DNA from 4 places in the Nonomuraea sp. NPDC001636 genome. Region 3 is predicted to be linked to each of the others. Evidence: riboswitches for the same ligand, from Rfam matches in the RefSeq annotation. Region 3 holds a riboswitch; each other region holds the start of a gene.
What was found. A riboswitch is a leader RNA that binds a small molecule or an ion and turns the genes downstream of it on or off. The one in region 3 is predicted to bind cyclic di-AMP.

Region 1: another riboswitch for cyclic di-AMP. It lies ahead of ABT158_RS33720 (VldE C-terminal domain-containing protein); the one in region 3 lies ahead of ABT158_RS06855 (CHAP domain-containing protein).
Region 2: another riboswitch for cyclic di-AMP. It lies ahead of ABT158_RS51285 (hypothetical protein); the one in region 3 lies ahead of ABT158_RS06855 (CHAP domain-containing protein).
Region 4: another riboswitch for cyclic di-AMP. It lies ahead of ABT158_RS14740 (C40 family peptidase); the one in region 3 lies ahead of ABT158_RS06855 (CHAP domain-containing protein).

Annotation. Positions count from the first base shown of each region.
Region 1 is NZ_JBEOZT010000022.1:22,074-29,605, reverse strand. It holds gene ABT158_RS33740 (PP2C family protein-serine/threonine phosphatase) at 1-729, shown strand, start outside; gene ABT158_RS33735 (response regulator transcription factor) at 871-1,467, opposite strand; gene ABT158_RS33730 (M50 family metallopeptidase) at 1,623-2,924, shown strand; gene ABT158_RS33725 (hypothetical protein) at 3,091-3,573, shown strand; gene ABT158_RS33720 (VldE C-terminal domain-containing protein) at 3,589-4,566, opposite strand; cyclic di-AMP (ydaO/yuaA leader) riboswitch at 4,572-4,710, opposite strand; gene galT (galactose-1-phosphate uridylyltransferase) at 4,779-5,849, opposite strand; gene ABT158_RS33710 (DeoR/GlpR family DNA-binding transcription regulator) at 5,846-6,625, opposite strand; gene ABT158_RS51340 (50S ribosomal protein bL37) at 6,763-6,840, shown strand; gene ABT158_RS33705 (TrpB-like pyridoxal phosphate-dependent enzyme) at 6,880-7,532, opposite strand, start outside.
Region 2 is NZ_JBEOZT010000003.1:185,158-192,689, reverse strand. It holds gene ABT158_RS07940 (rod shape-determining protein) at 1-795, opposite strand, end outside; gene ABT158_RS07935 (PadR family transcriptional regulator) at 880-1,377, opposite strand; gene ABT158_RS07930 (MDR family MFS transporter) at 1,434-2,888, shown strand; gene ABT158_RS07925 (DUF5302 domain-containing protein) at 2,936-3,136, shown strand; cyclic di-AMP (ydaO/yuaA leader) riboswitch at 3,302-3,436, shown strand; gene ABT158_RS51285 (hypothetical protein) at 3,612-4,319, shown strand; gene ABT158_RS07915 (alpha/beta fold hydrolase) at 4,374-5,249, shown strand; gene ABT158_RS07910 (hypothetical protein) at 5,304-5,675, opposite strand; gene ABT158_RS07905 (roadblock/LC7 domain-containing protein) at 5,702-6,073, opposite strand; gene ABT158_RS07900 (DUF4388 domain-containing protein) at 6,106-6,966, opposite strand; gene ABT158_RS07895 (roadblock/LC7 domain-containing protein) at 6,970-7,344, opposite strand; gene ABT158_RS07890 (winged helix-turn-helix transcriptional regulator) at 7,482-7,532, opposite strand, start outside.
Region 3 is NZ_JBEOZT010000002.1:678,649-686,180, forward strand. It holds gene ABT158_RS06840 (hypothetical protein) at 1-690, opposite strand, end outside; gene ABT158_RS06845 (aldo/keto reductase) at 788-1,609, shown strand; gene ABT158_RS06850 (Gfo/Idh/MocA family protein) at 1,629-2,582, shown strand; cyclic di-AMP (ydaO/yuaA leader) riboswitch at 2,700-2,837, shown strand; gene ABT158_RS06855 (CHAP domain-containing protein) at 2,851-3,546, shown strand; gene ABT158_RS06860 (class I SAM-dependent methyltransferase) at 3,602-4,420, opposite strand; gene ABT158_RS06865 (YciI family protein) at 4,576-5,013, shown strand; gene ABT158_RS06870 (RNA polymerase sigma factor) at 5,059-6,351, shown strand; gene ABT158_RS06875 (ABC transporter substrate-binding protein) at 6,716-7,532, shown strand, end outside.
Region 4 is NZ_JBEOZT010000006.1:134,633-142,164, forward strand. It holds gene ABT158_RS14735 (gluzincin family metallopeptidase) at 4-837, opposite strand; gene ABT158_RS14740 (C40 family peptidase) at 1,044-1,487, opposite strand; cyclic di-AMP (ydaO/yuaA leader) riboswitch at 1,648-1,811, opposite strand; gene ABT158_RS14745 (hypothetical protein) at 1,814-2,044, shown strand; gene ABT158_RS14750 (C40 family peptidase) at 2,161-3,087, opposite strand; gene ABT158_RS14755 (NYN domain-containing protein) at 3,220-4,542, opposite strand; gene ABT158_RS14760 (phosphotransferase family protein) at 4,687-5,766, shown strand; gene ABT158_RS14765 (response regulator) at 5,756-6,412, opposite strand; gene ABT158_RS14770 (sensor histidine kinase) at 6,427-7,532, opposite strand, start outside.

The DNA of each region.
Region 1 (7,532 bases), on a different contig from region 3:
CGGGGCAAGCTCGGTGTGCAGGGGCTGCGCGGCGACGCGATGCTGCTGGAGCTGCGCGACCGGCTCAGGAGCCAGGGCGAGCTGCCCCCGCTGCCCAAGGACTGGGGCGGCAAGGTGGTGCTCAAGCAGGCCGGGGGCTCGTCGTTCGGCGGCGACTTCCTGGTCTCCATGCGCGACGGCGACTCCGTCGAGATCGCCCTGGTCGACGTCTCGGGCAAGGGCGTCGACGCCGGCACCCGCGCGCTGCTGCTGTCGGGCACGTTCGGCGGGCTGCTCGGCTCGGTCGACGACTTCCTGCCCGCGTGCAACGCCTACCTCCACCGCCAGCGCGGCGACGAGGGCTTCGTGACGGCCGTGCACGTCCGCCTCGACCTCGCCACCGGCGACTACACGATCACCTCGGCCGGCCATCCGCCGGTCGTCAAGCTCGACTCGGGCACCGGCAACTGGCAGGTCGCCTCGGCCAAGGGCGTGGTGCTCGGCGTGGTGCCCGACCTCCACTGCGAGCCCGACAGCGGCACGCTGCGCAAGGGCGACGCCCTGCTGCTCTACACCGACGGCCTGATCGAGCAGCCGGGGCGCGACATCGACGCCGGCCTCGACCGGCTGCTCGGCGAGGCCGAACGGCTGCTGCCCTCCGGTTTCCGTGACGGCGCGAGGGCACTGGTCAACGCGATGTCCTCGGGCCACAACGACGACTGCGCGCTGGTGTTGATCTGGCGTCCGTAGTGACGTTTCACATGGGTCAGGTCGTGATGGCGGTCACTGGCAACGGGTTCGGCGGGCTGAGATCATTCGACTGTTCGGGTCCCGGCGGAGCGGCGCGGCTCCACCGGGCCCGTCATCTCGTCCGGTTCCGCACGACCAGCACTACAACCAGCCGCTGTCGCTGGCGATGCGCACGGCGTCCAGCCGGTTGCGGGCGCCCGTCTTGCACATGATCCGCGACAGATGGTTGCGCACGGTGCCGACCGACAGGAACAACTGGTCGGCGATCTCGGTCGATCTCGCCCCGCCCGCCGCGATGCGCAGCACGTCGAGCTCGCGCCGGGTGAGCGGGTTGGCGGCCGACTGCAGGGCCGCCACCGCCAGCTCCGCCTCCACCGCCCGCCCGCCCGCGGCGACCTGGCGCACCCCCTCGGCCAGCCGCTCGGGCGCCACCCGCAGGCTCATGAACCCCAGCACGCTGCCGTTGAACGCCCTGCGCACCTGGCCGGGGCTCGGCCGGGCGGAGAGGATCAGCACCGAGCAGCGGGGGACCTGCTCGGTCAGCTGCGTGGCGACCGGCAGGCCGGGCAGGTCGAGGTCGACGATCGCGACGTCGGGCGCGCTCGACCGCGCGGCCGGCAGCACACCGTCGGGGCTGCCCGTCTCGGCGACCACCCGCAGGTCGGGCTCGGCTTCGAGCGTGGCCTGCAGACCGCGTCGCACCAAGGGCAGGTGTTCGGCGATGAGTATGCGGATCAAGACGTCCCCCTCCATCGTCTCCCAGGGTGATCGGCTGATCGCTTACTGTCAATGCGGTCCGTTGATTCACCAAAGTGCGGGCAAGCCCGAGGGATGTGCGGAGTTCGACTAGTCTGGGAACGTCGAGACCGTCTGTCTGCCTGGAGCGCGCGTAGATGAACTGGCTCTTTGTCGCCGGGATCCTTCTGTTCCTGGTGGGGTTGATGGTCTCCGTCGGCCTGCACGAGGTGGGCCATCTCGTGCCGGCCAAGATCTTCGGCGTCCGGGTCACCCAGTACATGGTCGGCTTCGGCTCGACGGCCTGGTCCATCCGCAGGGGCGAGACCGAGTACGGCATCAAGTGGCTGCCGCTCGGCGGCTACATCCGCATGATCGGCATGCTGCCGCCGCGTCCCGGTGACGCTCCCGGCAGGCTGCGGAGCGCGTCGACCGGGCCGTGGCAGGGTCTGATCGAGACCGCCCGCGAGGCCGCCATGGAGGAGGTGCGGCCCGGCGACGAGGACCGCGTCTTCTACCGCAAGAAGTGGTGGCAGAAGATCATCATCATGTCGGGCGGCCCGGCGATGAACTTCGTGCTCGCCTTCATCTTCTTCAGCATCCTGCTGGTCGGCATCGGCCTGCCCAAGACCGCCCCGATCGTGTCGCCCGACACCAACACGTGCGTGATCCCCACCACCGAGGTGCGCAAGACGTGCGCGCCCACCGACGAGCGCACCCCGGCCGCCAAGGCGGGCGTCAAGGTCGGCGACCACATCGTCTCCCTCGACGGCCAGAAGATCGCGACCTGGCAGGACGCCACCCGCCTGATCCGCGGCCACGGCGCCGGCCCCGTCAAGCTGGGCATCGTCCGCGACGGCAGGCCGATGACGCTCGACGTCACCCTCATCGCCCGCGACATGGCGAACCCCACCGACGAGACCAAGATCGACAAGGGCGTCGGGTTCCTCGGCGTCGTGCCCTCCCAGGTCTTCGAGCAGCAGAGCATCGGGCAGGTGCCGGGCTACATGAGCGACCTGACCGGCCGCGTCGTGGGCTCGATGGTCAACCTGCCGGCGAAGATGGTCGGCGTCTGGAACGCCGCCTTCTCCGGCGACAAGCGCGACCCCGAGGGCCCGGTCGGCGTGGTGGGCGCGGGCCGGCTCGGCGGCGAGATCCTGGCCTCCGACATGTCCAACAAGAGCAAGCTGTTCACCTTCGTCAGCCTGCTGGCCGGGTTCAACCTGGCGATCGGCCTGTTCAACCTGATCCCGCTGCTGCCCCTCGACGGCGGCCACATCGCGGGCGGCCTGTGGGAGGGCATCAAGCGCGGCTACGCCAAGATCATGCGCCGCCCCGAGCCCCGCTACGTCGACATCGCCAAGGTGCTGCCGCTCACGTACGCGATGGCGTTCGTGCTGATCATCATGGCCGGTCTGCTGGTCTACGCCGACCTGGTCAACCCCCTCACGCTCGGCTGACCCGGCCGGCGCGCCACGGGCGGGGGCTACCGGGCCTGGCGCACGCTGCGACGCCAGACCTCGGCGATGTCGCCGACGGCGGTGACGTCCCGGGTGGCGTCGCCCTCGACCAGCACCAGGTCCGCGCGCAGACCGGGGCGATCCGGCCGCGGTCGGCCAGCCCGAAGTGCCGGGCGGGCACGCTGGTCGCGGCGGCCGGCGCCTCCTCGGCGCCGAGCCCGGCCTCGGTGAGCAACCGCAGCTCGCGGTGCAGCCCGGCGCCGAGGGCGGGCACGAACGGGGTGGCGTCGGTCCCGGCGGGCAGCGGCACGCCCGCGCGGCGCAGGGCCCGCAGCGCGCCGACGGCATGGGCGGAGCTGCCTGGACGAACGCCGGCGCCTGCGCCGGGTCGGGGACGAAGTCGATCGCCGTGACGTCGAGCCCGTCCAGGACGGTGTCCGCCAGGGCCGCCGGCAACTGGGTCGGGTGCCCGCCCGGAGCGGTGGCCAGCGTGCCGGCGCTGCGCAGGTCGGCCACGTCGTCGTTCTCGGCGGCCGGCCGCCGCTGCCCGGCGAGGATCTGCGGCAGGCAGAACATCACGCCCGAGGGCGACCGGATCGCCGCCGTCTACTCGGTCACCAACCCCGGCAAGCTCGCCGGCATCCGCTGAGCCGCCGGTCCGCGGCTAGTTCATCGAGATGTGCACGTGGTCGTAGTGGTTCTCGGTGATGCTGCCGCGGTCGGACATCGGGCGCCAGCCCGAGCCCTGGTTGATGCGCTGCTTCCAGATCACGTACTTGACGCCCAGCTTGGCCTTGTTCTTCAGCGCCCAGTCGGCCAGGCGGTCGCCGAGGGCGTTGTTGACGGCGCTCGGCATGGTGCCGCCCGTGCTCATCATGAAGTCGCAGGCCCGGCCGAGCGGGTGCTCGCCGCTGGAGCCGGACCGGAAGCAGCCCACCTCGTACGGCAGCGAGAAGCTCTTCTGCACCTGCGCGCGCATCAGCCGGGTGCGCGGCGTGATGTTGTCCGAGCCGGACGGCAGCTCGGGCGCCCAGCTCCCGTCGGACTTCTTGCCCGGCCCGAACGGCACGAGGTCCTGCAGCTTCTTCTTGATGTCGTCGATGACGTCCTGGGCGTCGTCGCGCTGCTCGGCCACCTCCGCCGTGCCTGCCTTCAGCTCCGTCGCGAGCGTGGCGGCGGCCGTGACGGCCTTCTTCTGGTCGTCGCGGGCCTTGGCCACGCTGTCCACGACCGCCTGCTGCTCGGCGGTGAGCTGTTCGAGGACGGCCGCGCCGCCGCCGTCCGGGGTCAGCATGAAGCCCGGAAGGGAGGCGTCGCGGCTCTGGTAGCGCAGCCGGGCGATCTCGGCGACCCGCTGCTCGGCCGTGGCCACCGCCTGCTCGGCGGCGGCGAGCCGCTGCTGGGCCGCGGTGGCGGCCTGCTGGGCCTTGGCCAGCTCGACCCGCTTGAGGTTGTACGTCTCGATGAGCTTGTCGACCTTGCGGTTGAGCTGCTTGAGCTGGGCCCGCAGCTGCGCCTCGGACGGCTTGGGCGCGGCTGCCACGGCGGCTGACCCGGAGACTGTGGCGGCCGCCGGATGGACGAGCAGGGCGGTGGCGGTGATGAGACCGACGGCAAGACTCGCGGGGGACGAAGCCGCCACGTGGTTGTTCCTCTCCCTCTGCCGGCCGGGTTAGCTGACGGGTTCGGGCACGGGAGCAGTCCCTACCACTTGCGCGGATTCACCCCGGATGCGATGGGTCCCCGGCTCCCGGGCAACACGCCCGGGATTAGGCGTACAACGACCGTTATGGCCGGTGTCTAACGGGATATTAGTGGTAGATCACGAGTCATGCGACTTTAATGAGAAACCAATTAGTGATCAATTCGTGATCGCAACATGCGTGCCGCCTCCTCCGGCAGCACGTCGTTGACGAAGGCCCCCATGGCAGACTCCGAGCCCGCCAGGTACTTCAGCTTCCCGGGCGCCCGCCTGATGCTGAACAGCTCCAGGTGCAGGTAGGCCAGCTCGCGGCCGTACCGCACCGGCGCCTGGTGCCAGGCCGAGATGTACGGCATCGCCACCCCGAACAGCGCGTCGAGCGCCCGCAGCACCGAGGTGTACAGCGGCGCGAACGCGGCCCGCTCCTCCTCCGACAGCGCCGCCAGGTCGGGCACCTGCCGGTGCGGATACACGTGCACCTCGAACGGCCAGCGCGCGGCGGCCGGCACGAACGCCGTCCAGAGCTCGTTGGCGGCCACCACCCGCGTGCCGGCGGCCTGCTCGGCGGCCAGCACGTCGGCGAACAGGTTGCCACCCGTGTGCCGCGCGGCGGCCCCGAGCTGGACCTTGGTGCGCGGGGTCACGTAGGGGTAGGCGTAGATCTGCCCGTGCGGGTGGGGGAGCGTGATGCCGATCTCCTCGCCCCGGTTCTCGAAGCAGAAGACCTGCTCGACGCCCTCGATGCCGGACAGCTCGGCCGTGCGGTCGGCCCACGCCTCCATGACCAGCCGGACCTGGGCGTTGGAGAGCCTGGAGAAGGAGGAGGAGTGGTCGGAGGTGAAGCAGACCACCTCGCATCGTCCGACACCCGGCCGCACCTCACTCAGGCCGCCGACATCCCCGTAAGTCCCAAAATTTCCGGAGAAAGAGGGAAAGCGGTTCTCGAACACCACCACGTCGTAGTCATGGGCCGGGATCTCCGACGCCCGCGTGGCGGACGACGGGCACAACGGGCACTCGTCGGCCGGCGGCAGGAACGTCCGCGTCTGCCGGTGGCCGGCGATCGCGATCCACTCCTCGGTCAGCGGGTCGTAGCGCAGCTCGGAGGCCACCGGCCGCGGGTCGAGCGGCCGCCGGTCGATCGCGCTCCGGTCGGCGTCGTCGCGCCGGTCGAAGTAGATCAGCTCTCGGCCGTCTGCCAGGTGGGTGATGGTGCGCTTCAAGGCGTGCCCTCCGCGATGATCAGTTCTCCGGCCCGTTCGGCCAGCTCGGTGCGTGCTTCCTCGGGCAGCCCCGCGTCGCTGATGACCACGTCGGCCTCGGTCAGCTCGGCGATCGTGCTGATGCCGACCGTGTTCCATTTGGTGTGGTCGGCGGGGACCACCAGCCGGTGCGCCGCGGCCACCAGCTCCCTGTCGGTCTCGGACTCCAGCAGGTTGGGCGTGGTGAACCCGGCGCGCAGGCTCATGCCGTGCACCCCGAGGAAGAGCGTGTCCACGTGCAGTCGGCGGATGGCCGCCACCGCCACGGGGCCGACGAGCGCGTCGGAGGGCGTGCGCACGCCGCCGGTCAGCACGACCGTGCGGTCGGCGCGCGGGTTGCGGTGGAAGACCTCGGCGACGGGGATCGAGTTGGTGATCACGGTCAGCTCGGCCACCGCGACCAGGTGGTGGGCCAGCGCCCACGTGGTGGTGCCGGCGGAGAGCGCCACGGCGGTGCCCGGCCGGACGAGGGTGGCCGCGTGCCGCGCGATGGCCTCCTTCTCCTGCTGCTGGCGGGCGGACTTGGCGGTGAAGCCGGGCTCCTCGGTCGAGCCGGGGCCGAGGGCCGTCGCGCCGCCGTGGACCTTCTCCAGCAGCCCGCGCTCGGCCAGCACCTCAAGGTCGCGGCGTATCGTCATGTCGGAGACGCCGAGCTCGCGCACGAGGTCGGCCACCCGGACGCCGCCGCTGCTGCGCACGCGTTCGAGGATCGTCTGCTGACGCTGCTGTGCGAGCACGCCCACCCCTTCCAACAGATTCCACCAAATTATGACACGACTTTGTTGAGGAATGTTAGGTCACGGCGTATCGCTTGTGCGACCCGCGGGCAGGGGAGACCTTGAAGGTCACGATCCCGACCGCAGGAGGTGAGCCCATGGCGAAGCGTGCACGCAAGGGCAGGGGGCGCAAGAAGAAGAAGGCGAACCACAGGAAGCGCCCGAACGCCAACTGAACACGGGTGGCCGCGGGTCTCGCGGCCACCCGTGTCGTCTCAGCCGGGCAGCTCGGTGAGCGCCTGGTCGAGGCGCTCTTGCGGCAGCGAGTAATCCTCCAGTTCGCCGGCCAGGTGGCGGTCGTAGGCGGCCAGGTCGAAGTGGCCGTGCCCGCACAGCGCGGTGAGGATCACCTTCTCCTCGCCGCTCTCCTTGCAGCGCAGCGCCTCGGCGATGGTCTCGGCCAGCGCGTGCGTGGGCTCCGGGGCCGGGACGATGCCCTCGGTCCGCGCGAAGCGCACACCCGCCTCGAAGCACTCGCTCTGGGTACGGGTCACCGCCTCGAACAGCCCCAGCTCGTACATGTGGGACAGCAGCGGCGCCATGCCGTGATAGCGCAGCCCGCCGGCGTGGATCGGGTCGGGGACGAAGGAGTGCCCCAGGGTGTGCATCTTGAGCAGCGGCGTCAGCCCGGCGGTGTCGCCGAAGTCGTAGGCGTACACGCCACGGGTGAACGACGGGCAGGCGGCCGGCTCGACGGCCCTGAACCGGGTGCCGATCCGTCCGGCCAGCTTCTCCCGCAGGAAGGGGAAGGCCAGGCCGGCGAAGTTGGAGCCGCCGCCGGTGCAGCCGATGACCAGGTCCGGCAGCTCGGGCAGTTGCGCCAGGGCCTCCTCGCCGATCACCGTCTGGTGCATGAGGACGTGGTTGA
Region 2 (7,532 bases), on a different contig from region 3:
TTCCATGGTGGACTCGGCGGCCCGCACGATGTGCTCGGCCGACTGGACGGCCACCTCGCGGACCCGCGCCGCGGGCAGCGCCACCGCGCGCTCCTCGCCGGTGCCGGCGTCCCTGCCGCGGATCAGCACGTTCCCGGTCGGCTCCCGCGTCGCGCGCAGCTTGGCCGACTCGGCCTCCCGCTCGTCGGCCAGCAGGCCGTGCTCGTCCTCGACCAGGCGGGCGACGGCGCGGGTCACGGCGTTCCCGCCGCCGCGCACGGTTCCGGCGGCGACCACGGCCCCGCAGGAGAGCACGGCCACCCTGGCGGCGTCCCGGCCGATGTCGACGACCATGTGCCCGGCGCCGTCGCGGACCGGCAGGCCCGCGCCGAGCGCGGCCGCGATCGCGTGTTTGACCAGCAGGATCCCGCGGGCCTCCGCCTCGAAGCCGGCGTCGCGCAGCGCCACCCGCTCGATCGGGGTGAACTCGTCGGGCACGGCCATCACCAGGCGCGGCCGGGGGAAGGGGTGCCGGTGCACCTTGCGCAGGAAGTGCCTGATCATGCGCCGGGCGAGCTCGCCGTCCTGGGGCAGGCCGTCGCTGATCGGCCAGTACGTCTCGACGTCCGTGCCGCCAGCGCCGTCAGCGCCGTCCGCGCCGTCCAGGGCCTCGGCGCCGAAGCCGACGACCCTGCCCGTCTGCCTGTCGCGCAGGACGACCGACGGCTCGTCCAGCACGATGCCCCTGCCCTTGGCGTAGATCCTCGTGCCGGCCGCGCCGAGGTCGATCGCCAGGTCACGACCCAGGAGGCTCATCGCCGTACTGGGAGGTTGAGCATCATGCCTGGGTGTATATCCGGCGCTTCTCCAACGCAACACCAGGAACCGCAGAGTTCCGTTTTACCCTTCGCGCCGCAGGGCGGCCAGGGTCTCGTCGGCCCACGCGATGCCGGAGCGCGCCTGGTGCAGGCCGAGGGACAGCGCGTACTTGCCGAACAGGCCCTCGGGCTGGCAGTCGAGCACCGCGAGGCGGGCCTGGAAGTGGGCCTTGATGCGCTCGACCACGGCGGCGGCCTGCTCGGTGTCGAGCAGGGCCAGCAGGAACGCCTGGAGGGCGGTCTCGCTGCGCACGGTCGCCGACGGGTCGTGGCCCACCAGCCACTCGGTGAGCAGCGCGCGGCCCTCGGCGGTGATGGCGTAGATCTTGCGGCCCCGGGCGCCCTCGTGCTCGACCGTCACCAGGCCGTCGGCGGCCATCTTGACCAGTTCCGGATAGATCTGCGTGTGCCCCGCCTGCCAGACGTGGTTGAGCGAGTGCTCGAACTTCTTGGCCAGGTCGTAGCCGCTGGCCGGGCCTTTGGTGGCGAGCAGGCCGAGGAGCGCGATCCGCAGGGACATGTCCGCCAGCATAGCGAAGGCTTGACATGTCAGCTCTTACATATCAATCTTCACCTGTGACGAATGACATGAAGACCAAGGGCAACGGGCTGGTGTTGCTGGCGGTGCTCGGCGGGATGTTCCTGGCGATGCTCGACCAGACGATCGTCGGCACCGCGCTGCCCCGCATCACCGGCGAGCTGGGCGGCACCCGCCTCTACACCTGGGTGGTCACGGCCTATCTGCTCACCTCCACCGTGACCGTGCCGCTGTACGGCCGGCTCTCCGACCAGCACGGCAGGAAGCCGCTGCTGCTCGTCGGGATGTCGGTGTTCGTCGTCGGATCGGCGCTGTGCGGGCTCGCCCAGGACATGACCCAGCTGATCGCCTTCCGCGCCGTGCAGGGGCTGGGCGCGGGCGCGTTGTTGCCGCTGTCGCTGGCCCTGGTGATGGAGATGTTCCCGCCCGGACGCAACGGCGCCCGCGTGCAGGGCGCGCTCGGCGGCGTGATGGCGTTGACGTACCTGGCCGGGCCCTTCCTGGGCGGGTTGTTCACCGACCACGCGAGCTGGCGGTGGGCCTTCTACGTGAACGTGCCGCTCGGGATCGTGCTGATCGCGATCGTGGTGCTGCGGCTGCCGTTCCGTCCGGGCACCGGCGGCGGGGGCCGGCCGGACTACGCGGGCATCGCGGTGTTCAGCGTCGCCATCAGCGCCCTGCTGCTCGGCCTGACCGAGAAGGGCCTGGACGGCAACTCCTGGACCTCCCCGTCCGTGGCCGGGCCGATCCTGCTGGCGCTGGTCCTGCTGGCCGCGTTCGTGCTGGTCGAGCTGCGGGCGGCGAACCCGGTCATGCCGATGCACCTGTTCCGGGACCGCACGTACACGCTGGTCAACGCGACCTCCTTCTTCACCGCCTTCTGCATGTACGCCGGCGTGGTGTTCCTGCCGCGCTACTTCCAGCAGGCGCTGGGCGTCAGCGCCACCGAGTCCGGGCTGAGGATCTACCCGATGACGCTGGCCATGGTGGCGGGCAGCGCGCTCATGGGCACGCTGATGTCCAGGACGCGCACGTACAAGCCGTGGCTGGTCGGGGCGCCGTTCCTGCTGGTGGCCGGCAGCCTGCTCTGCCTGAACCTCACCGTGCGCACCGACGGCCTGCTGCTGGCCGGATGGATGGCGCTGCTCGGGCTCGGCATGGGGCCGATGTTGTCGGGGCTGACCGTGGCCGTGCAGCAGGCCGTCCCGCCGCGGTACATCGGCACGGCCTCGGCCAACCTCACCTTCTTCCGGCAGATCGGCGGCTCGGTGGCGCTGGCGCTGGCCGGCACCGCGTACACGTCGGTCATCACCACGGACGCGCCCGTCCACGGGCTCGCGGCGGCGCACGCCTCGGCGGCGGCCGTGGTCATCCCGTCGCTGGGCGTGGCGGGCGCGGTGATCGCCCTGGTCGCGCTGGTCATGATGCCCGGCAGGCGGCTGGCGCAGGCGCCCGCGGCGGAAAACAGAGTGGAGGCCGGTTTCGCGTCGTAAGCGACGTCGTGCGAAGCTGTGGATGTCCCCAGAACCAGGAGGTCCTCATGGCGGAAACACCGGAGCCGGAAGTCAGCGAGACTCCCGAGGACGAGATGAAGCGCAAGTTCCGCGAGGCGTTGGAACGCAAGCGCGGGCAGCAGGCCGACTCGGCCGCGGGTGGCAGGGGCGTGGACCCGTCGAAGATCCACGGGGCGCACGGTCCGGCCGCGAGTAAAAGATCCTTCAGGCGCAAGAGCGGCGGCTGAAAGGCCCGATTTAGCAGGGGGTGCGGCATGCCGCGCCCCCTTTCTCTTTACCTCGATAGGTAGATCTTTACCCGGTTCATGACGATTCGTTTGTATTTGTCCGAATCTCTGGGTACGGTCTTAACCAATTACCAGCTGGTGGCGTAGTCCCTACCAGGAGAGGGACGACAGCTGGCGCCGAATCCCGACGTGTCGGGAACCGGGGACCCATCTCATTGGGGTGAATCCGGCCATGTGCCGGTAGGGCATCTCCACGCCCGAACCCGTCAGCTAACCCGGTAGGCGAGATGGAGAGGACTTCACGCATGTACCACCTCGTCGTACCCCCGGACAGTGTAGTGACGACCGCCTGCTGAGCGGTCTCTTCCCTGACTTCCCCCACGCGCCGCGTAACCACCTTTTCGGCGCTCTGCCCGGTTACGCACCGTAGTCACGCGCGTTCCCCCTGTCCCCTCGCGAAGGACTTCACTGCTTCATGTCTCGATTTGGCCTGCGCTCTCTCGCCCTGCTGTCCGTGTCCGCCATGGGCGCGCTGACGATCTGCGCCACCGGCGCCCACGCCGACACCGGCGACGACCAGAAGATCCTGCTCAAGGGTTCCACGAAGGCCTCGTACTTCTGGGACGACTCCTCCGGCCGGGCCGGCGACACCGGTCTGCCCGCCAGCGGCAAGCCCATGCAGAAGGGCCTGGCCGCCAGCCCGAGCTGGCCCCTCATGACCGAGGGTTACGTGACCTACAACGGCAAGAAGATGCCGTTCTTCGTGGGCGACCGCGGCCCCGGCGAGCCCTCCAGCCGTGGCGTCATGCTCGACCTCGACGCCAAGACCTTCGCCGAGCTGACCGGCGGCACCTTCAACCCCGACACGCTCGGCGTGGACGGCAACGGCGGCCAGGGCCACATCAAGATCGACTACGTCATCACCAAGTGGGGCGACGGCAAGGGCAAGAAGAACTACCCCGTGGCCTTCTCCACCGGCGCGTGGGGCAGGTACGACGACAACCCGGCCGAGCCCCCCAAGGTGCTGGCCGACAAGCCCGCCGACGACGCGGCCGGTTCCGCCGGCGGCCAGGTCGGGAAGACCGTCGCGATGGGCGGCACCGTCATGGCCGGCGTGCTCGTGCTGGCCGGCGGCGGCGTGGTGCTCGGCGGCGAGCGCCTGCGCAAGCTCCTCAACGACTGATCCCCGGACAGACCGCTCTTTACGCCTCGCGACCAGAATGACATTCTGGTCGCTGTGATCCAGCGCGCAGCCGCCAACGGCATCGAGATAGCCTACGAGAGCTTCGGCTCACCCGCGGGCAGGCCCCTGCTGCTCATCATGGGGCTCGGCGCCCAGCTCATCCACTGGGACGACGAGTTCTGCGGACTCCTGGCCGAGCAGGGCCACCACGTCGTCAGGTTCGACAACCGCGACGCGGGCCTGTCCACCCATCTCCACGACGAGGGCGTGCCCGCATGGGGTGCGCCCTCGCCGTACGTGCTGGACGACCTGGCCGACGACAGCGCCGGGCTCATGGACGTCCTGGGCCTGCCCGCCGCGCACGTCGTCGGCGCCTCGATGGGCGGGATGATCGCCCAGGCGCTGGCCATCCGGCACCCCGCCCGCGTGCTGAGCCTGACCTCGATCATGTCCACGCCCAGCCCGCAGGCGGCCCCGCCGACCGATGCGGCCGCCGCGGTGCTCTTCGCCAAGCCCGCGACCGACCGCGAGGGGGTCGTCGCCGGCGCGCTGACGACCTGGGCCGTGCTCGGGTCCCCCGGCTGGGAGCTGGACCGCGAACGCGTCACCAGGCTGGCCGGGCTCGCCTTCGACCGCTGCCACGACCCGGCCGGCACGGCCCGCCAGCTCGCCGCCATCATGGCCTCCGGCGACCGCACGTCCGCGCTGGGCGGGCTGAAGGTGCCCGCGCTGGTCATCCACGGCGAGGACGACCAGCTCGTGCCGCTCGCCGGCGGCCGGGCCACGGCCGCCGCCATCCCGGGCGCCCGCCTGGTCACCTACCCCGGCATGGGCCACGACCTGCCCCGCGCCCTGTGGCCCGCGATCGTCGCCGAGATCACCGCCCTCACCGGCTCCGCGACGCCCGCCCGGCCCGAGCCCGCCGCGTGACCCGCCACGTGACCCGCTACGTGACCCGCCGCGGAGCCTTGCCGCGCGGGCCGGTCAGAGCTCCAGCTTCTCCTCGATGACCTTGAGCATGTGCCGGGCCAGGGCCAGGTTGGCCCGGTTGCGGTCGAGGGCGAGGTAGAGGAACAGGCCCTTGCCGCTGCGGCCGGTCAGCGGGCGGATGATGTGGTACTGGGCGGTCAGCGTGATCAGGATGTCCTCGATGCCGTCCTTGAGGCCCAGCGAGTCCATCGTGCGCAGTTTGGCCTTGATGACCTCGGTGTTGCCCGCCGCCGCGACCTGCAGGTCCAGCTCCTTCGAGCCGCCGAGCGTGCCGAGCGCCATGCCGCTGCCGTGGTCGACGATCGCCGCCCCGATCGTGCCGTCGATGCTCATCATCTCTTTGAGGGAGACGTCCATGCCTGCCATGCTTTCCTCCGCTTCGGTGGGGATGGTCAGTGCTTGCGTGCCACGGCGGCCACGGAGGCCGCCGTCTTCCTGCCCTCCAGCCGGAGGAGCCCGACGTTGGCGCCGGGTCCCGCCAGAACCGTGAGGACGATCGTGGGGCCCGCGGCGTAGAAGGCCACGAACCCGGCGGTGCCGGACACGAGGGTCTCCTCGAACGTCCCGCGGCCCGCCATGGTCAGCATCCGGCCGCTCATCGCGAGCAGCGCCGCCGACAGCGCCGCCACCTGCTCGCCGGTGTCTCCTTGCAGGTCGCAGGCGATCCGCAGGCCGTCGACGGTGCACGCGACGCTGCCGGTGACGTCCGGCGTGCGGCCGCGCAGGAGCTCCATCTCCGCCAGGACCTCTTGCCGTAGCTCCACGGGTGGCCTCCTCCTGCGTCGTGAGGGAAACCTCACGGCATCTCCTCCAGCGCCTTCTTCAGCCGCAGCAGCAGCGTCAGATCGGTCGGGTCGCCCGTCGGCACCGGCCCGGCGGCCCCCGCCCGCCCGTTCCCGGCGGGAACGGCCACCGCGCCGGCCACCGCGCCGGCCACCGCGCCGGCCACCGCGCCCGGCACCCGCTTGGGCAGCGCCTCCCCGTCGTCCGGACGGCGTTGCGCGGGCCGTACCGGGTCCGGCGGGACGAGGAGACCGGCGGCGGCCAGCCTCCTGACGGCCAGCAGCACCGAGTAGCCCGACCGGCCCAGCTGCCGGGCCAGCTCCAGCGGGGTCGCCTTGTGGTCGGCCCGTACGACGACCTCCCACTGCACCTGGCTGAGCGCCACCCCGTGGCCGGGCAGGCGCGGGACCGGCCGCACGGGCTGGGTGTCCACCTCCGGCGAGGGCCAGATGCCGGCCAGCTGCTCCCGGCGGCGGGCGGACTCCCGCACCAGCTCCTGGACGTCGAAGAACCACTGCCCGCCCAGCCAGTGCTCCTCGCCGGGCCGGAACTTCGGCCGCACGCCGGTCACCGGCAGCAGGAAGAAGGCGGCGTCCTGGACCACGCCGAGCACGGCGTACTGCAGCTCGGCCAGGGTGACCGGGCCGTCCTGGAGCAGCCGGGCGCGGCCGCCGTCGGCCTGCAGGGCGCGCAGGGCCGGCTCCGGCACCCGCCCCCTGGCCGCGAACAGCCGCTCGACGCCCGGCGTCTGGGCGCACTCCATGTACGTCACGCGCCCGTCCGACAGGTAGATCGTGCCGTTCCGGCCCACGCGGAGCGCCCCCGTCGCGCGTTCGCGGGCGAGTCCGGCGAGGAGTGAGTCGAGCGCGGCCATGGCTCAGGTGGTCAGCAGGTCGGAGATGGCCCGCAGGCGGTACCGGGCCAGGGCCAGGTTCGACCGTTCCGGGTCGAGACGGACGTAGATGACCAGCGGCCCCTCGAAGACCGTCTCCAGCAGCCGGAGCAGGTGGTGCCCCCGGTCGGTGGTGACGAGCATGTCGTCGATGCGCACGATCTCGCCGGGACACGTCCGGGTCAGCCCGTCGGTGGTGGCGCGCAGCGCCTCGGTCAGCGCCGCGGCGGACCTGTCGGCGTCCACGCCGGACGCGCTGCTGAAGGCGACCGCCATGCCGCTCGTGCCGTCGACCAGCATGGCGTCGAGCGCGCCCGGTATCGACATGACCTCCGCCAGGCAGGTGTCCACTCCCAGCACCGCGAGCCTCCCTCCGTCGTGGGACGGGGAAAGCGTAGGGGGCCACAAGAGACCAGAAGGCAGGCGATTTACCGAGGGATACGTTTTTATACGGCCAGGACGAAGAAAATCATCACTCGTGCGGAAATATGATCAATTCACGAGATTTTTTCACGATGGCGGAGAATTTCGTGCACGTTGTCCTCGGC
Region 3 (7,532 bases):
GTCCTCGCGGCGGTGCGGGTAGTAGGCCAGCGGCTCGCGCCCGGCCAGGTCGGTCAGCCAGCGCAGGTAGTGGTCGCGGTGGACCAGGCCGTTGCGGACCAGGGACGTGCCGAGGACGACCGTGCGCTCGGCGGGCCCCTGGGCGCTCGGCGGCTGGGCGCGCAGCCAGGCGAAGTCGTGGCGGACGAGGTCGACGCCCGCCCCCCGGACGGCGGCGGCCAGCTCGTCGGGGACGGGCAGGGCGGTGAAGACCGACACCCGGCTCATCCGCAGCCGCAGCGCGGCGGCCAGGCCGAGCAGGGCGCGCGCCCGCGAGGGGGCCGCCCGCGCCCGCAGCAGCGGCCGGAACGGCCCGGCGGCCAGCAGTTCGAGCAGCCTGAGCGTGGCCAGGCCGTCGTCCACGACGACGATGCGGCCGGGGTCGGAGGTCAGCCAGCGCATCTGGACCTTGCCGGAGAACGCGTCGCCCACGGCCTGGACGCGGCGCGGCATGCGCTCGCGCGGCTCGTCCAGCACCAGGCCGGCGGGCAGGCCGAGGCGGCGCAGTTCCTTGCGGGTGGCGCGCAGCGGGCGCAGGCCGGCGCGCGGCACGACCACGGTGTCCGGGCCGAGCAGCCCGGCATGGTGGGCCTCGACGGCGCACAGCATCTGGAGCGGAGACTCCACCCAGGCCGACGCCTGTCTGACCACTCTGTTTCCCCCAGCCGGTGGATAGCCTTGCACGACCCGCCTCAAGGTAGCCCGGCCTGCTTAAGCCGCAAGAAACGACACGTGAACAATGGAGGGTATGAACTCGCTGATGCTCAACACCGACGGTGTGCAGATACCACAGCTCGGCTTCGGCGTCTGGCAGGTCTCTGCCGACGACGCCGAGCACGCGGTGACGACCGCGCTGCGCGCCGGATACCGGCACGTCGACACCGCCGCCGCCTACGAGAACGAGGAGGGCGTCGGCCGGGCCGTGCGCGCCGCCGGGGTGCCACGGGAGAAGGTGTTCGTCACCACCAAGCTGTGGAACGGCGACCACGGGCGCGCCGAGCAGGCCTTCGACGAGAGCCTGGCCCGCCTGGGCCTCGACTACGTAGATCTTTTCCTGATTCACTGGCCGGTCCCGGAGCAGGACAGGTACGTGCAGGCCTGGCGGGCGCTGGAGAAGATCTATCGGGACGGCCGGGCCAAGGCCATCGGGGTCTCCAACTTCACGGTCGCCACCCTGACCCGGCTGATGGAGGAGACCGACATCACGCCGTCGATCAACCAGATCGAGCTCCACCCGTACTTCCAGCAGCGCGAGATGCGGGCCTTCCACGAGGCCAACGGCATCCTGACCGAGGCGTGGAGCCCGCTCGGGCAGGGCAAGGGGCTGCTGGCCGACCCGGCGCTGCGCGTGCTGTCGGAGAAGTACGGCAAGACGCCCGCCCAGATCGTGCTCCGCTGGCACCTGCAGCTCGGCAACGTGGTGATCCCCAAGTCGGTCACGCCGTCGCGGATCGAGGAGAACATCGACGTGTTCGACTTCATCCTCGACACCGAGGACATGGCGGCCATCGGCGCGATGAACGCGGGGCGGCGGATCGGGCCCGACCCCGACTCGTTCAACCTGACCTGAGCGCTCTACGATCTCGGTCGTGCGAGATTTCACCTGGGGAATAGCGGCGACCGGCGGCATCGCGCGTACCGTGGGGTCGGCCATCGTGGCCGAGCCCGGCATGCGGGTGGCCGCCGTCGGCTCGCGGAGCCCGCTCAGGGCGCGGGCGCTGGCCGACGAGCTGGGCGCGGAGTCGGCCTACGGCTCCTACGAGGCCCTGTGCGCCGATCCGGCCGTCGACGCGATCTACGTCGCCACGCCGCACGCCCAGCACCTGGAGGTGGCCGAGGCCGCCATCGCGGCGGGCAAGTCGGTGCTGTGCGAGAAGCCGCTGGCGGCCGACGTGGCCGACGCCGAGCGCATGGTGGCGCTGGCCCGCGCGGCCGGGGTCTTCCTCATGGAGGCCATGTGGATGCGCTTCAACCCGCTCATCCAGCAGGTGGCGGCCGATCCGCGCTTCGGTGAGATCCGGTCGGTGCGGGCCTCGTTCGGCTTCGCGCTGCCCTATGACCCCGCCCACCGGCTGTGGGCGCCGGAGCTGGGCGGCGGGGCCCTGCTCGACCTGGGAATCTACCCGTTCGGGCTGGCCCAGCTGCTGCTCGGCATGCCCGCGGAGCTGCGCATGGCCGGCTCGCTGGCGCCCAGCGGGGTCGACGCCGAGGCCGGCGGGCTGCTGCTGTACCCAGGCGGGCGGCGGGCGCTGGTGGACGTCTCGCTGCTGGCGCATCATGCCAACGACGCGAGCGTGGTGGGCACGTCGATGCGGGCCGACATCCTGGCGCCGTTCTGGGCGCCGCGGCGGGTGCTGCTGTCGGGGCCGTCGATGGAGACGGAGGAGCTGGTGCTCGACCCGGCCGACAACGGTTACGCGGGCGAGCTGCGCGAGGTGCGCACGGCCACGATCGAGGGCCGCACGGAGAGCGCGATCATGCCCCTTGACGAATCCCTTGCCATGATGGGGCTTCTGGCCGAAGCGCGGGCGCAACTCTCCTAGCTGGACCTTTAGCCACTTGCCTGACTCTTGCCCGATGTATTACCTTGTGGGGCATCTCGCGGCAGACGTCCGGTTTGTCCGGCTTTGTCCAACCATCGCACGACATTTCACAGGATCGTCCTGTGACCGCTGAATCCGCCTCCGGGCGGAACCGGGGACCCACGTCCTTTGGGGTGAATCGGCACTTCGGTGCCGTAGGGCAGCTTCCACGTCCGAACCCGTCAGCTAACCCGGTAAGCGGCATGGAAGCAAGGAGTTAATGCCCTCGATGGCCAAGCACCGTCCCATCCGTGCCCCGAAGATCACCTACGCCCACGCCGCGCTCGGCGCGGCCATCCTCGCCTCCGCCATCGGCGGCCACGCCACCGCCGCCGCCGCCGACAGCGCCGGCCCGGCCGCCGCGGCCGGCCACTCGGCCGTCGCGCCGCAGGCCGCCGCCCAGACCCGCAAGGCGGAGGAGACCCAGGTCAACGTCACCGCCCAGCAGGTCCTGGCGATGGCCAAGGCCCAGGTCGGCACCTCCGAGAACGCCTACGGCGGCGGCACCAAGTTCCAGAAGTGGTACGCCGACTCCCAGCGCGCCGCCGAGACCATCGCCCGCGACGGCGGCACCCGCGCCATGTACCTGAATGCCCCCTGGTGCTCGATCTTCGTCTCCTGGGTCGGCGAGCAGACCGGCGCCCGGCCGCAGGTCGGCTGGGACGCCTGGACCGTCGCCCACGCCAAGTGGTTCGCCGCCAACGACCGCTGGGGCGCCGAGGCCAGGCCCGGCGCGGTGGTCTTCTTCTCCTGGGGCGGCAGCAAGAGCCTGGACGCCATCCAGCATGTCGGCTTCGTCGTCAAGGACAACGGCGACGGCACCATCTCCACGATCGAGGGCAACACCGGCAACGGCAAGGTCGAGGAGCGCGTCCGTCCGAAGTCGCAGGTCGTCGGCTACGGCTACCCGCAGTACGCCAGCTGACCTCCGCGCCGCTCCGAGCGCGCGTCCCGCACGAGGGGCGCGCGCTCGCCGCGTCTCAGGGCCGGACCGCCACCAGCGAGTAGAGGATCGGCAGGTGCGAGTCCCCGAACGGGAACCGGTACCGGCCGTCCGGGCCCTCGGGCAGCAGGCCGCGCGGGTCGAGGTCGGTCTCGACGTGCTCGCCCAGCTCGGCCACCGTGAACCCGGCCCGCGCCGCCGCCGTGACGATCTCGCCCACCGAGTACGGGTACTCGACCGCCTCGTGCGTCTCGGTCACCACCGCGGCGTCGGCGTACGTGCCGGTCACCGTCTCCCGGTGGGCCTGGCCGCCGCCGTAGGGCCAGTCGGCCACCAGCGGGTCGAGCGAGGCCACCGTCTGGTAGGCCGGATGCAGGTCGACCAGCACCAGCCGCCCGCCCGGCCGCAGCGCCATGGCCGCGCCGCGCATCCAGCCGTCCAGGTCGCCGATCCAGCACAACACGCCGTACGTGGCCACCGCCACGTCGAAGCCGCCGGCCAGCTCCGCCGGCAGCCGCTGCGTGTCGGCCTCCACGAACGTGGCCGCCAGCCCGGCCCTGGCCGCCAGGTCGCGGGCGCGCGCGACCGCCACCGGGGAGAAGTCGACGCCGGTCACCCGCGCACCGAGACGTGCCCAGCTCAGCGTGTCCAGGCCGAAGTGGCACTGCAGGTGGAGCAGGTCCCGGCCGGCGACGTCGCCGGCCAGGCGGCGTTCGAGCGGGTAGAGGGTCTGCCGGCCGGCGAGGAAGGCGTCGACGTCGTAGAACCGGTCGGCCGCGGTGGAGCCGTGGACGCGGGCGCGCTCGTCCCACAGGGCCCGGTTGGGGACGGAGGCGTCTGGTGCGGGTCGGGGCATGGGGCGAGGATGGCACATCGGCCACCCGCCCGCACGACCGGTACGGTGCCCTGGAAGCGGACGGCCCGCGCCCGCGTGTCGATCCGGCCGGCGCCCGTTCGACGCTTCGGCGAGGCCGGCTCCGCCCCGGGGCCGCGGACGGAAGGGACGGCAGGATGAAATTCATGATCGTCGGCAAGGCCAACGGGGAGACCGAGGCCGGGGCGCTGCCCAGCCAGGAGCTCGTCGACAACATGCACGCCTACAACGAGGCGCTGGCCAAGGCCGGGGTGCTGCTGGCCGCCGAAGGGCTCTACCCGAGCTCGCAGGGCGCGCAGATCGCCTACAGCGGCGGCCGGGCCACGGTGATCGACGGCCCGTTCGCCGAGGCCAAGGAGCTGATCGCGGGGTTCTGGCTGATCCAGGTGAAGTCCAGGGAGGAGGCTCTGGAATGGGCCATGCGCGTGCCCGTCCCGGAGGGCTATGACGGGATCGGCCTGGACGTGTGGCGAGTGTACGACGCCTCCGACGCGCCCGACGCGGCCTCGTCCGACCCGGCGGAGGTCGAGCGGGAGAGGGCCATGCGCCGGCGTCTGGGCGGGCGGGAGAGCTGACCTCGGCTTGCGGACCCCGGACGGTGCTGGTGTCATGAGCCGGTGATGGCTTCCGACACCCACCGGGCGATCGAGGCGGTCTGGCGGATCGAGGCGCCCCGGCTCATCGCCGGCCTGGCCGGGCTGGTCCGCGACGTCGGCCTGGCCGAGGAGCTGGCCCAGGACGCGCTGGTCGCGGCCCTGGAGCAGTGGCCGGAATCGGGCGTGCCACGCAACCCGGGCGCCTGGCTGATGACGGTGTCCAAACGCCGCGCCGTCGACCTGATCCGCCGGAACGAGCGCATGTCCCGCAACCTGGCCGAGCTGGGCCACCGGCTGGAGACCGCCGTGGAGCCGCCCGAGCCCGACGAGATCGAGGACGACCTGCTGCGGCTGGTCTTCACCGCCTGCCATCCGGCGCTGTCGATGGAGGCGCGGGTGGCCCTGACGCTGCGGGTGCTCGGCGGCCTGAGCACCGACGAGATCGCCCGCGCGTTCCTGGTGCCCGAGCCGACCGCCGCCCAGCGGATCGTGCGGGCCAAGCGCACCCTGGCCGACCGGAAGATCCCGTTCGAGGTGCCGCAGGGCGCCGAGCTGGCCGGACGGCTGTCGTCCGTGCTGGAGGTCATCTACCTGATCTTCAACGAGGGGTACTCGGCGACCGCGGGCGACGACTGGATGCGCCCCGGCCTGTGCGAGGACGCGCTGCGGCTGGGCCGCGTGCTGGCCGGGCTGATGCCCGCCGAGCCCGAGGTGCACGGGCTGGTCGCGCTCATGGAGATCCAGGCGTCCAGGGCGGCGGCCCGGGTGGGGCCGTCCGGCGAGCCGGTGCTGCTGCTGGAGCAGGACCGCACCCGGTGGGACCGGCTGCTCATCGGACGCGGGCTGGCGGCGCTGGCACGCGCCGAGAGCCTGGCCGAGGAACGGGCCGCGAGCCTGGCCGAGGAGCGAACCGAGGGCCTGGCTGAGGAGCGGGCAGGCGCGGCGGGGCCGTACACGCTGCAGGCCGCGATCGCGGCCTGCCACGCCCGCGCGTTCGACCCCGGCGACACCGACTGGGTGCGCATCGCCGGCCTGTACGAGTCGCTGGCCCGGCTGGCCCGCTCCCCCGTCGTCGAGCTCAACCGCGCGGTGGCGCTGTCGATGGCCTACGGCCCGGCGGTGGGCCTCGACCTGCTCGACCAGATCGTGGACGAGCCGGCGCTCAAGGGTTACCACCTGCTGCCGAGCGTCCGCGGCGACCTGCTGTTCCGGCTGGGCCGGCGCGGCGAGGCGCGGGCCGAGTTCGAACGGGCGGCCGCGATGACCCGCAACTCCCGCGAGCGCGCCCTGCTACACGAACGCGCCGCCGCCTGCTGAGGCCCGCCTCCCCAGAGGCCGGGCGGTGGGTAAGGCGTTGGAACGTGCCAGACGGCCGTCACACTCCGTGACAGTCCGGCCTGACCGGGAGCAAGCTCGGAGGGTCCGGGCGACATGCCCTTGATGCGGCACGAAAGATGTCTCTTGAGGTGGGAGCGCTCCCAAACAGCCCTTCACCCCCTTCATCCCCTTAAATCCTTATTCGCGGTGGCAAAACGCACGATTGGTAACGGTTCCGTTTCGGCGGATTGACGGACACAGCCGGTAAGTGCACCCTTTGTGGGAGCGCTCCCAAACACTCCCATCGCGGCCGAGCGCGTCGCCGCGGTGCACCTCCCATCAGTCACCCGAGAAGGGGTCCCCCATGATGATCAGCAAGCGTCGCGGTCTGGCCGCGGCCTCAGCCCTGGCCGCGGCGGCGCTGACCGTCGCGTCGTGCGGCAGCGGCGACACGCCGGCCGCCGGCAACAGCCCCGCCTCCTCCGCGGCGGCGGCCGAACCCGTCACCATCCGGGTGCAGACCTTCGGCGGCGGCTCCAACTTCGGCTACAAGAACGCCATCGAGAAGTGGAACGCCGAGCACAAGGACATCCAGATCAAGGAAGAGCACCTGACCGACCAGTTCGAGCAGCAGTACTGGCCCCAGATGATCCAGTGGCTGCAGTCCGGCAACGGCGCGGGCGACGTCATCGGCATCGACGAGGGCGGCATGGGCCTGGCCAAGGCGCACCCCGAGTGGTGGGCCGACCTGAAGGAGTACGGCCTTGAGGGCCGCAAGGCCGACTACCCCGCCTGGAAGTGGGAGAACGGCGTGACGGCCGACGGCAAGGTCTTCGGCCTCGGCACCGACATCGGCGGCATGAGCCTGTGCTACCGCACGGACCTGTTCAAGAAGGCCGGGCTGCCCACGGACCGCGAGAAGGTCGCCGCCCTGTGGCCGACGTGGGACGACTTCATGAAGGTCGGCCAGCAGTTCCAGGCCAAGGTGAAGGACACCAAGTTCACCGACGGCACCAACACGCTCTACAACGTGGTGCTGTACCAGGAGGCGGCCAAGAACGGCAACGTCGCCTACTTCGACAAGGACAACAACCTCATCGTCGACAAGAACCCGGCGGTGAAGGCGGGCTTCGACTTCGCCTCCAAGCTCAGCCAGTCCGGCCTGACGGCCAAGCTGCGCA
Region 4 (7,532 bases), on a different contig from region 3:
CCTTCACGCGAGCTGCTCTCGTACGTACTCGCGCCACCGTGCCGCCAGCGTCCCGGCGGTGAGCCCCACGGAGGCGAGCGCCTGATCGACGCCGGCCACGCGGGCATCACGGTAGAGCCGTACCAGGGTCCCGTCACCGAACCGGTCTGCGAGGAAGCGACACGCCATCCAGGCCTCCTGGTACGCCCGCGCGAGCCGTCCGGGATCGGCGGCCGTGGGGGCGAAAGCCGCAGGTCCGGGCAACTCGCTCGGCAGTCGGCCGGCCCGTACGTCGGCGGCCAGTTCGGCGGCGGCCGTCCGGACGGGGAGCCCGGCGTCGCGGTAGGCCACGTAGTCGGCGAACCCCTCGTAGAGCCAGACGGGCAGCCCGTCGGTGCCCGCGGCGACGTGGGTGAGCTCATGGGTGAGGACGACGTCGCGTCCCGTGGGGGTGAGCCGGGCGAACGAGCCGGGCACGACGATCACCCTGGCGCCGTCGGCCACCGCGGCCAGCCCGTCCAGCGGGCCCGTGCCCGCCAGCCCGGCCGCCTCGGCGTCGGAGTCCGGCACGACGACCAGCGCGCGCACCGGCCGGCCGAGCATCGCGGACACCCGCCGTCCGGCGAGGTCGGCGCGGCGGGCCAGATCGGCGAGCACGGCGGGCTCTGCGCGGTGCCCCACGACCACGGACCGCGCGCCGCGGGCCACCTGACCGCCGTCGCTCCACAACCCGCGCGCCCCGGCGGGCAGGACGGCGGCGGGCGGCGCGTCGGCGATCACGAGCACCGCCGTCAACAGCAGCAGGACCGAGAGGAGCAGACGCGGCCCGCGGAGGGACGGACGCACCTGCGAGGACACGGCCCGATGCTAGTAGGCCCACGCCCCTGCCTGCCCCTTCCGCGATACCGGGCCCCGCATGGGCGCCGGGCCTTCACGACGCCGGGCCCTTTCGCCGGACCGGCCTCTGCACGGGACCGGCCACTTCACAGGACCGGCCTCTGCACGGGACCGGGCATGCGACAGGCCCCGGCCCGGACCGGGGAGGGTCCGGGCGGGGCCCGTTGTCACGCGCCGGGACGCACCGCGCCGACGAACGACGACTTCCGCCATCCGCCCAGTTTGTCGATGCGCACCCGTTCGCCGGTCCGCGGCGAATGGACCATCTTGCCGTGGCCGACGTACATGCCGACGTGGCCCAGCCCGTTGAAGAACATCAGGTCGCCCGGCTTGAGATTGCGCCAGGAGACCTTGCGCTTGATGCGGGCGAACTGGCTGCTCGCCACGCGCGGGAGCCGCACCCCGGCCTTCTTCCAGGCGTACTGGACGAGTCCGGAGCAGTCGAACGCACCAGGGCCCGTGGCCCCGTACCGGTACGGGTCGCCGACCTGGTGCTTGGCGACGGCGACGGCCCTGCGGGCCTTCGACGTCTGCCGAGCGGCTCTGGCCGACCTGACGGTCTTCGCCGACTTGGCCGACCTGGCGGTGGCCGCCTTGGCGGTGCTGGACACCGCGGTGAGCCTGGCGGCCGATTCGTTCGCCGTCTGCGCCCCGGCCGGTACGGCATGGAGAACCGCACCTCCGGCCGTCACGGTCATCGTGAGTGCGACGCCCCTCAGGGCAAGACGGGACAGACGGGGGTTATGCAGGGAGGTAGACAGGATTTCTCCTTGTGTCTTCCACGAACGCCTACCGGGTTAGCTGACGGATTCGGGCCTGGAAGTCGCCCTACGGCGCGAAGACGCGCCGATTCACCCCTGATCCCGGGGGATTACGGGATCGTTGGGTCCCCGGCTCCGTGCCTCCTGGCTGCACGGACTCGGCAGGTCGCCGCCCGATGGTGGTGCTGAACGGGGATATCGGCGGCGACCGCTGGATTTTTATTCGGTCCGCATCGGGGGTACCGATGTCGATCCGCGGTGCGCATGGCTTGCTGACCGCGACGCCAGAAACTACGCCGAGGGGTCAAGATTTGGCAAAGGGAGACACGGCCTGTAAAGATCAGATAAAGGTGCAAGTAAAGGGTGAAACCCCTGTTGGAGCTGAGGGTTCCGTTACGGATTTGTGACCCTTCTCACACTTCCCGGCACACCTGATTGTCAGGGCACTTTCGCGCCGTTTGTCCCGTTCGCCCCAGCGGTCATGGGCACGCCGAACCCGCCCGCGATTCGGGCGGGGGCCGGGTCAGGGGCGGATGGCTCCGACGAGCGGACGGCCGTAGTCGGCCAGGCGGACGACCTTGACGACGTCGCCCGTCTGCGGCGCATGGACGATCTTGCCGCCGCCCGCGTAGATGCTGACGTGCCCGAGCCCCTCGCTGAAGATGAGGTCACCCGGCTGGAGGTCCTTGAGGTCCACCTTGCGGCTCGCGCCCCAGGCCCACTGCTGCCACGTCGTACGCGGCAGTGAGACGCCGGCGGCGCGCCAGGCGGCCTGGGTCAGCCCTGAGCAGTCGTAGCCGCGCGGGCCCGTGCCCCCGTAGATGTACGGCTTGCCCACCTGGGCGAAGGCGAAGTTCAGCACGGCCGCCGCGCTGCCCGAGGCGGGACCGGTGTACTTGATGCCGGTGCTGTTGGGGTTGCCCGGGTTGTAGGCCCCCAGCTTGTCCAGGAGCTTCTTCTGCTGGCCGACCAGCTTCAGCACCTCGGCCCGCTCCCGCTGGACGGCGTCCCGCTCCTTGTCGGCGTCGGCGAGCGCGGTCTCGGCGTTGTCGCGCTCGGCCTTGAGCCCCTTGTTCTCGCGGTCGAAGGCGGCCAGCTTCTCCAGCCGCTCGCGCGAGAGCTGCCCGGCCATGGCCAGCCCGGCCAGCAGGTTCTCGGGGTCCTCGACGCCGACCATGCCGGGCAGGGAGGTGACGTCCCCGCCCAGCTTGTACGAGTCCACCGCCACCCTGATGATCTCGGCGCGGAGGTCGGCGACCGTCTGCAGCTTCTGCTTGTAGCGGTCGTTGAGCCTGGTGTAGGCGTCCTTGGCCTTCTTATAGTTCTCGGTCGCCGTGTTGTACCGGTCGACGACCTTGTCGGCCTTGTCGTTCAGCTTCTCCAGCTTGGCCTTGGCCTGTTTGAGAGTGGGCTTGGGATCAGCGAGCGCCGCACCCATCGGGACCGTCATCAGTCCGATCGCGAGACCCGCGGCCACCGTCACCCGGCCAAACCTCACAGCGTCGCCTCCCAGGGATTACACCTGGGGCGAAATAGTACAGAAGTGGCGGGTGGGGTCTTGCCAATAGTGCTAATTCGTAACTTATGCGCGGCCCAACCGGCGCAGCAGCAGACCCGACGGAACCGGTCTGGCACCCATCCGGCGTACGGACTCGGCGACCTCGCGGTCGGAGGAGACGACGGCGATGGCCCGGCCGGGCGGCTCGGCCCGGACGAGCTGGCGGATCAGGTCGTCGGCGATCTCGCCCGGCGCGCTGAACAGCACCCGCACCCCGCGCGGCGCCACCACCTGCACCGGCGCGTTGAGCTCGGCGCCGTCGAAGACCACCGTCACCTCGACCCGGGTCTGGGCGACCAGCCCGCCGAGGCCGGTCATCAGCCGGTTGCGCTGGTCGGCGAGGGTGAGCGTGCCGTAGCCGGTCTTCGTGACGTTGTAGCCGTCGATGATCAGGTGGACCTGCGGCAGCGCCAGGAGCTGGTCGAGGAGCTGCGGGTCGTCGTCGGCCAGGGCCCGCGCGGGCACGCCGCGCACCCCTGGACGCTCGCCGGTGCTGGCCGCGACCGAGTCGGCGGGCCTGCTGATCGTGGTGGGCAGCGCCAGCTCCCTGCGCAGCCCGGCCGAGGCGTCCTGAAGGGCGTCGAGCAGCACCCTGATGCGGGCGTCCTCGATGCTGCGGCCCTCGCGGGCGGCCCGGCGGGAGGCTTCGAGCTGCCTCTCCACGTCGGCCAGGCGCTCGCGCAGGCGGCGCAGCTCGGCCTCGCCCGCGTTGCCGGCGGTGGAGGCGGCGTGCCGGGCGTCGTCGGCGGCCTGTTCCATCTCCTCGGCCCTGCGGGTGGCGGCCTTGGCCCGCTCGCGGGCGTCGTGGAGCTTGCGCCGCAAATCGGAGTTCTCGGCGCGGGCCGCCTTGATCTGCTCGCGCAGCCGGTCGGCCTCCTCCTTGGCGGCGGTCTTCTGGGCGGCCAGCTGCTCGCGCAGCCGCGTCACGGCCTCCTCGCGCTCGGACCCCTCGGCCGCCACGGCGGACTGCTCCAGGTCGGCGCGGGCGGTTTCGATCATCTCCGCCCAGCCGGGGGGCCTGGTGAGATAGGCTGCGGCAGCCACCAGCACGGGGTCGGCGGCGGGCGGCACACTGCCCTCGGCCAGCGCGGCGACCAGCTCGGGCCATCCGGCGGCGACGGACTCGGCGACCAGTTCGCGGAACTTCTTGTCGTTCTCCAGTTGCGCGGCGATCGGCGCGCTGCCCAGCTTGGCGCGCTTGCGCGGGTCGAACTTGGCGATGCCGCGCAGCGGCGGCGGCACGGAGACGGCGGGCATCGTGCCGAGAACCTGCGCGGCCAGGTCGACGACGTTGAGGCGCACCTGCTCGGGAAGCGGGCGAGACAGGCCTTCACCCGCTGAACTCATCCCACTTGTCCCTTCGTGACATGCCCTTTCAGACAAGGGTACGGCTCTTGCGTACCTGACCGTAACGGTCCCTTGAACCTAGACAAGCGCTTGGTAGGGGGTATACGACTGAGCCGGGGCAGCGGTGCGGCCTGGAGGTGAGCGGTGACGGAACAGATGCGCACGTCCACACGTGACCTGGAGGAACTGCGCGAGCGGGCGTCCCGCTGGCTGCGCGGCCGGGTCGGCGGGGACGCCACGGTGTCGGAGCTGTCGCGGCCCTCCGGCAACGGCATGTCGAGCGAGACGCTGTTCTTCACCGCCACCTGGGCCGCCGGGACGCGGCGGTGCGTGGCCAGGCTCGCACCTGCGGCGGAAGCCGTTCCGGTGTTCCCCTCCTACGATCTGCGGGCCCAGTTCGAGGTGATGCGGCTGGCCAGGGAGAAAGCTGGGATCCCAGCGCCCAGGCCGCTCTGGTTCGAGCCCGACCCCGCGCCGCTCGGGACGCCGTTCTTCGTCATGGAGCGGGCCGAGGGCGACGTGCCGCCCGATGTCATGCCGTACACGTTCGGGGGCTGGCTGCACGACGCCTCCCCCGGCGACCGGCGGCGGCTGCAGGAGGCGAGCGTCGGGCTCGTGGCGGCGCTGCACGAGACGCCGTACACCGGGCAGGACGTCGCGGTGCTCGGCCCGCTCGCCCCCGGCGGCACGGACGGCCTGCGCGCGCACGTCGAGGCCCAGCGCGCCTACTACCGGTGGGCGCACGGCGCGCGGCCGATCCCCGTGCTGGAGCGGGCCTTCGACTGGCTCGGCTCACACTGGCCGGACGACCCCGGCCCCGACGTCCTGACCTGGGGCGACGCCAGGATCGGCAACGTGATGTACCGCGACTTCACGCCGGTGGCGGTGCTCGACTGGGAGATGGCCGCCGTGGGCCCGCGCGAGCTGGACGTCTCCTGGATGATCTTCCTGCACCGCTTCTTCCAGGACCTCGCGGTGGCGATGGGCCTGCCCGGCATGCCAGACTTCATGCGCCGCGACGACGTATGCCAGAAATATTGCGAAATAACTGGCTACGAGCCCCGCGACCTCGACTTCTACGAGATGTACGCCGCCCTCCGCCACGGCGTCATCATGGCCCGGGTGTGGCAGCGCAGGATCCACTTCGGCGAGCAGCCCATGCCGGACGACCCCGACGACCTGGTGCTCCACCGGGCCGCCATCGAGGAGCTGCTCACCCGCTAGCGTCGTAGACCAGCAGCGCGATCTGCACCCGGTTGTTCAGGTCGAGCTTGGTCAGGATGCGCGAGACGTGCGCCTTGACCGTAGGCACGCTCATGAACAGCTCCCGCCCGATCTCGGCGTTCGACCTGCCCTGCCCCACGGCCAGCGCGACCTCGCGCTCCCGCTCGCTCAGCCGGCCGAGCAGCCCCCGCGCCCGCTCGGTGCGGTCGCGGCCGCCGCCGTCGGACACGTGCGAGATGAGCTGCCGGGTCACCGCCGGCGACAGGATCGGCTCCCCCGCGGCCACCCGCCTGACGGCGTCCACCAGGTCGCCGGGCGGGATGTCCTTCAGCAGGAACCCGGCCGCCCCCGCGCGCAGCGCCCGCACGACCTGGGCGTCGGCGTGGAACGTGGTCAGCACCACGACCTCGGGCGGCGAGGCGGTGCGGCGCAGCGCCTCGGTCGCGGTGAGCCCGTCGACGCCCGGCATGCGGATGTCCATCAGGACGATGTGCGGCCGGTGCTCGGCCACCCGCGGCGGCACCTCGGCCCCGTCGGCCGCCTCGCCCACGATCTCGATGTCCGCGGCCCCGCCGAGGATCATCGACAGCCCGGCCCGCACCATCGCGTCGTCGTCCACGATCAGCACCCTGATCGGCGCGTCCATCTGCCCTCCGTCGGTCAACGTCCGTCCCCGTCCTTCTCCGGCGGCCACGGCAGCCAGGCGCGCACCCGGAACTCGCCGCCGGTCACGCCGTGCTCCAGCCGGCCGCCGGCCAGCTCGGCCCGTTCGGTCAGCCCGATGAGCCCGGCGCCCGCGCCCGGCATGCGCGGCCCCTGCCGCGTCCACACCGGGTTGCGCACCTCGGCCGAGACCCCCTCGCCCGGCTCGCCGGCCACCGCCACGGCCACCGGCGCGCCGCCCGCGTGCTTGCGCGCGTTGGTGAGCGCCTCCTGCACGATGCGGTAGACGTTGCGGCCCACCCCGGCCGGGACGCCGTCGGCGGCGTCCAGGTCGAGGCGGACGTCCATGCCGGCCTGGCGGCACTCCTCGACCAGCGCGGGCAGGTCGGCGAGCGTCGGCTGCGGCCGGTCGGGAACCGGGTCGGCGGCCCCCGGCGGGGTGTGGCGGAGCACGCCGATCACCTCGCGCAGGTCCTGGAGCGCCAGGTGGGCGTTGCTCCTGATCGCCCCGGCGGCCCTGGCGACGTCCTCGGCGGGCGCGTCGGGACGGAACTCCAGCGCCCCGGCGTGCAGGCTGAGCATCGAGATGCGGTGGGCCAGCACGTCGTGCATCTCGCGGGCGATGCGCTCGCGTTCGAGCCGCTTGGCGTCCTCGGCGGCGGTCTCGGCCCGTTGCCTGAGCGACCAGACGAGCTGCCGCCTGGCCCGGATGACGATGCCCCAGGCGTAGACGGTGAGCACGATCGTGATCCCGAACGCCGCCCCCCACAGCGGCGTCAGGTCCTCCTGGGGCCGCAGCAGCACGTAGGGGGCCAGGGTGACCAGCGCCAGCAGCGTGACCGGCCCCGACACCTTGAACGGCCGGTGCACCGCCACGGTGAACAGCGCCACCAGCGAGGCCCCGCCGACCAGCTCCAGGTAGGACGACAGCAGGATCGTCACCAGCGCGAACCCCACCGGCCAGCGGCGCCGCAGCCACACCCCCGCGCACGCCAGCGCCCCCACGATCTGCTCGACGACCAGCAGCGGCTCGGGCTCGTTCCTGATCTCCTCCAGGCTGATGAACGTCACGCCGCAGGCCAGCAGGAACAGCGCGGCGTCGG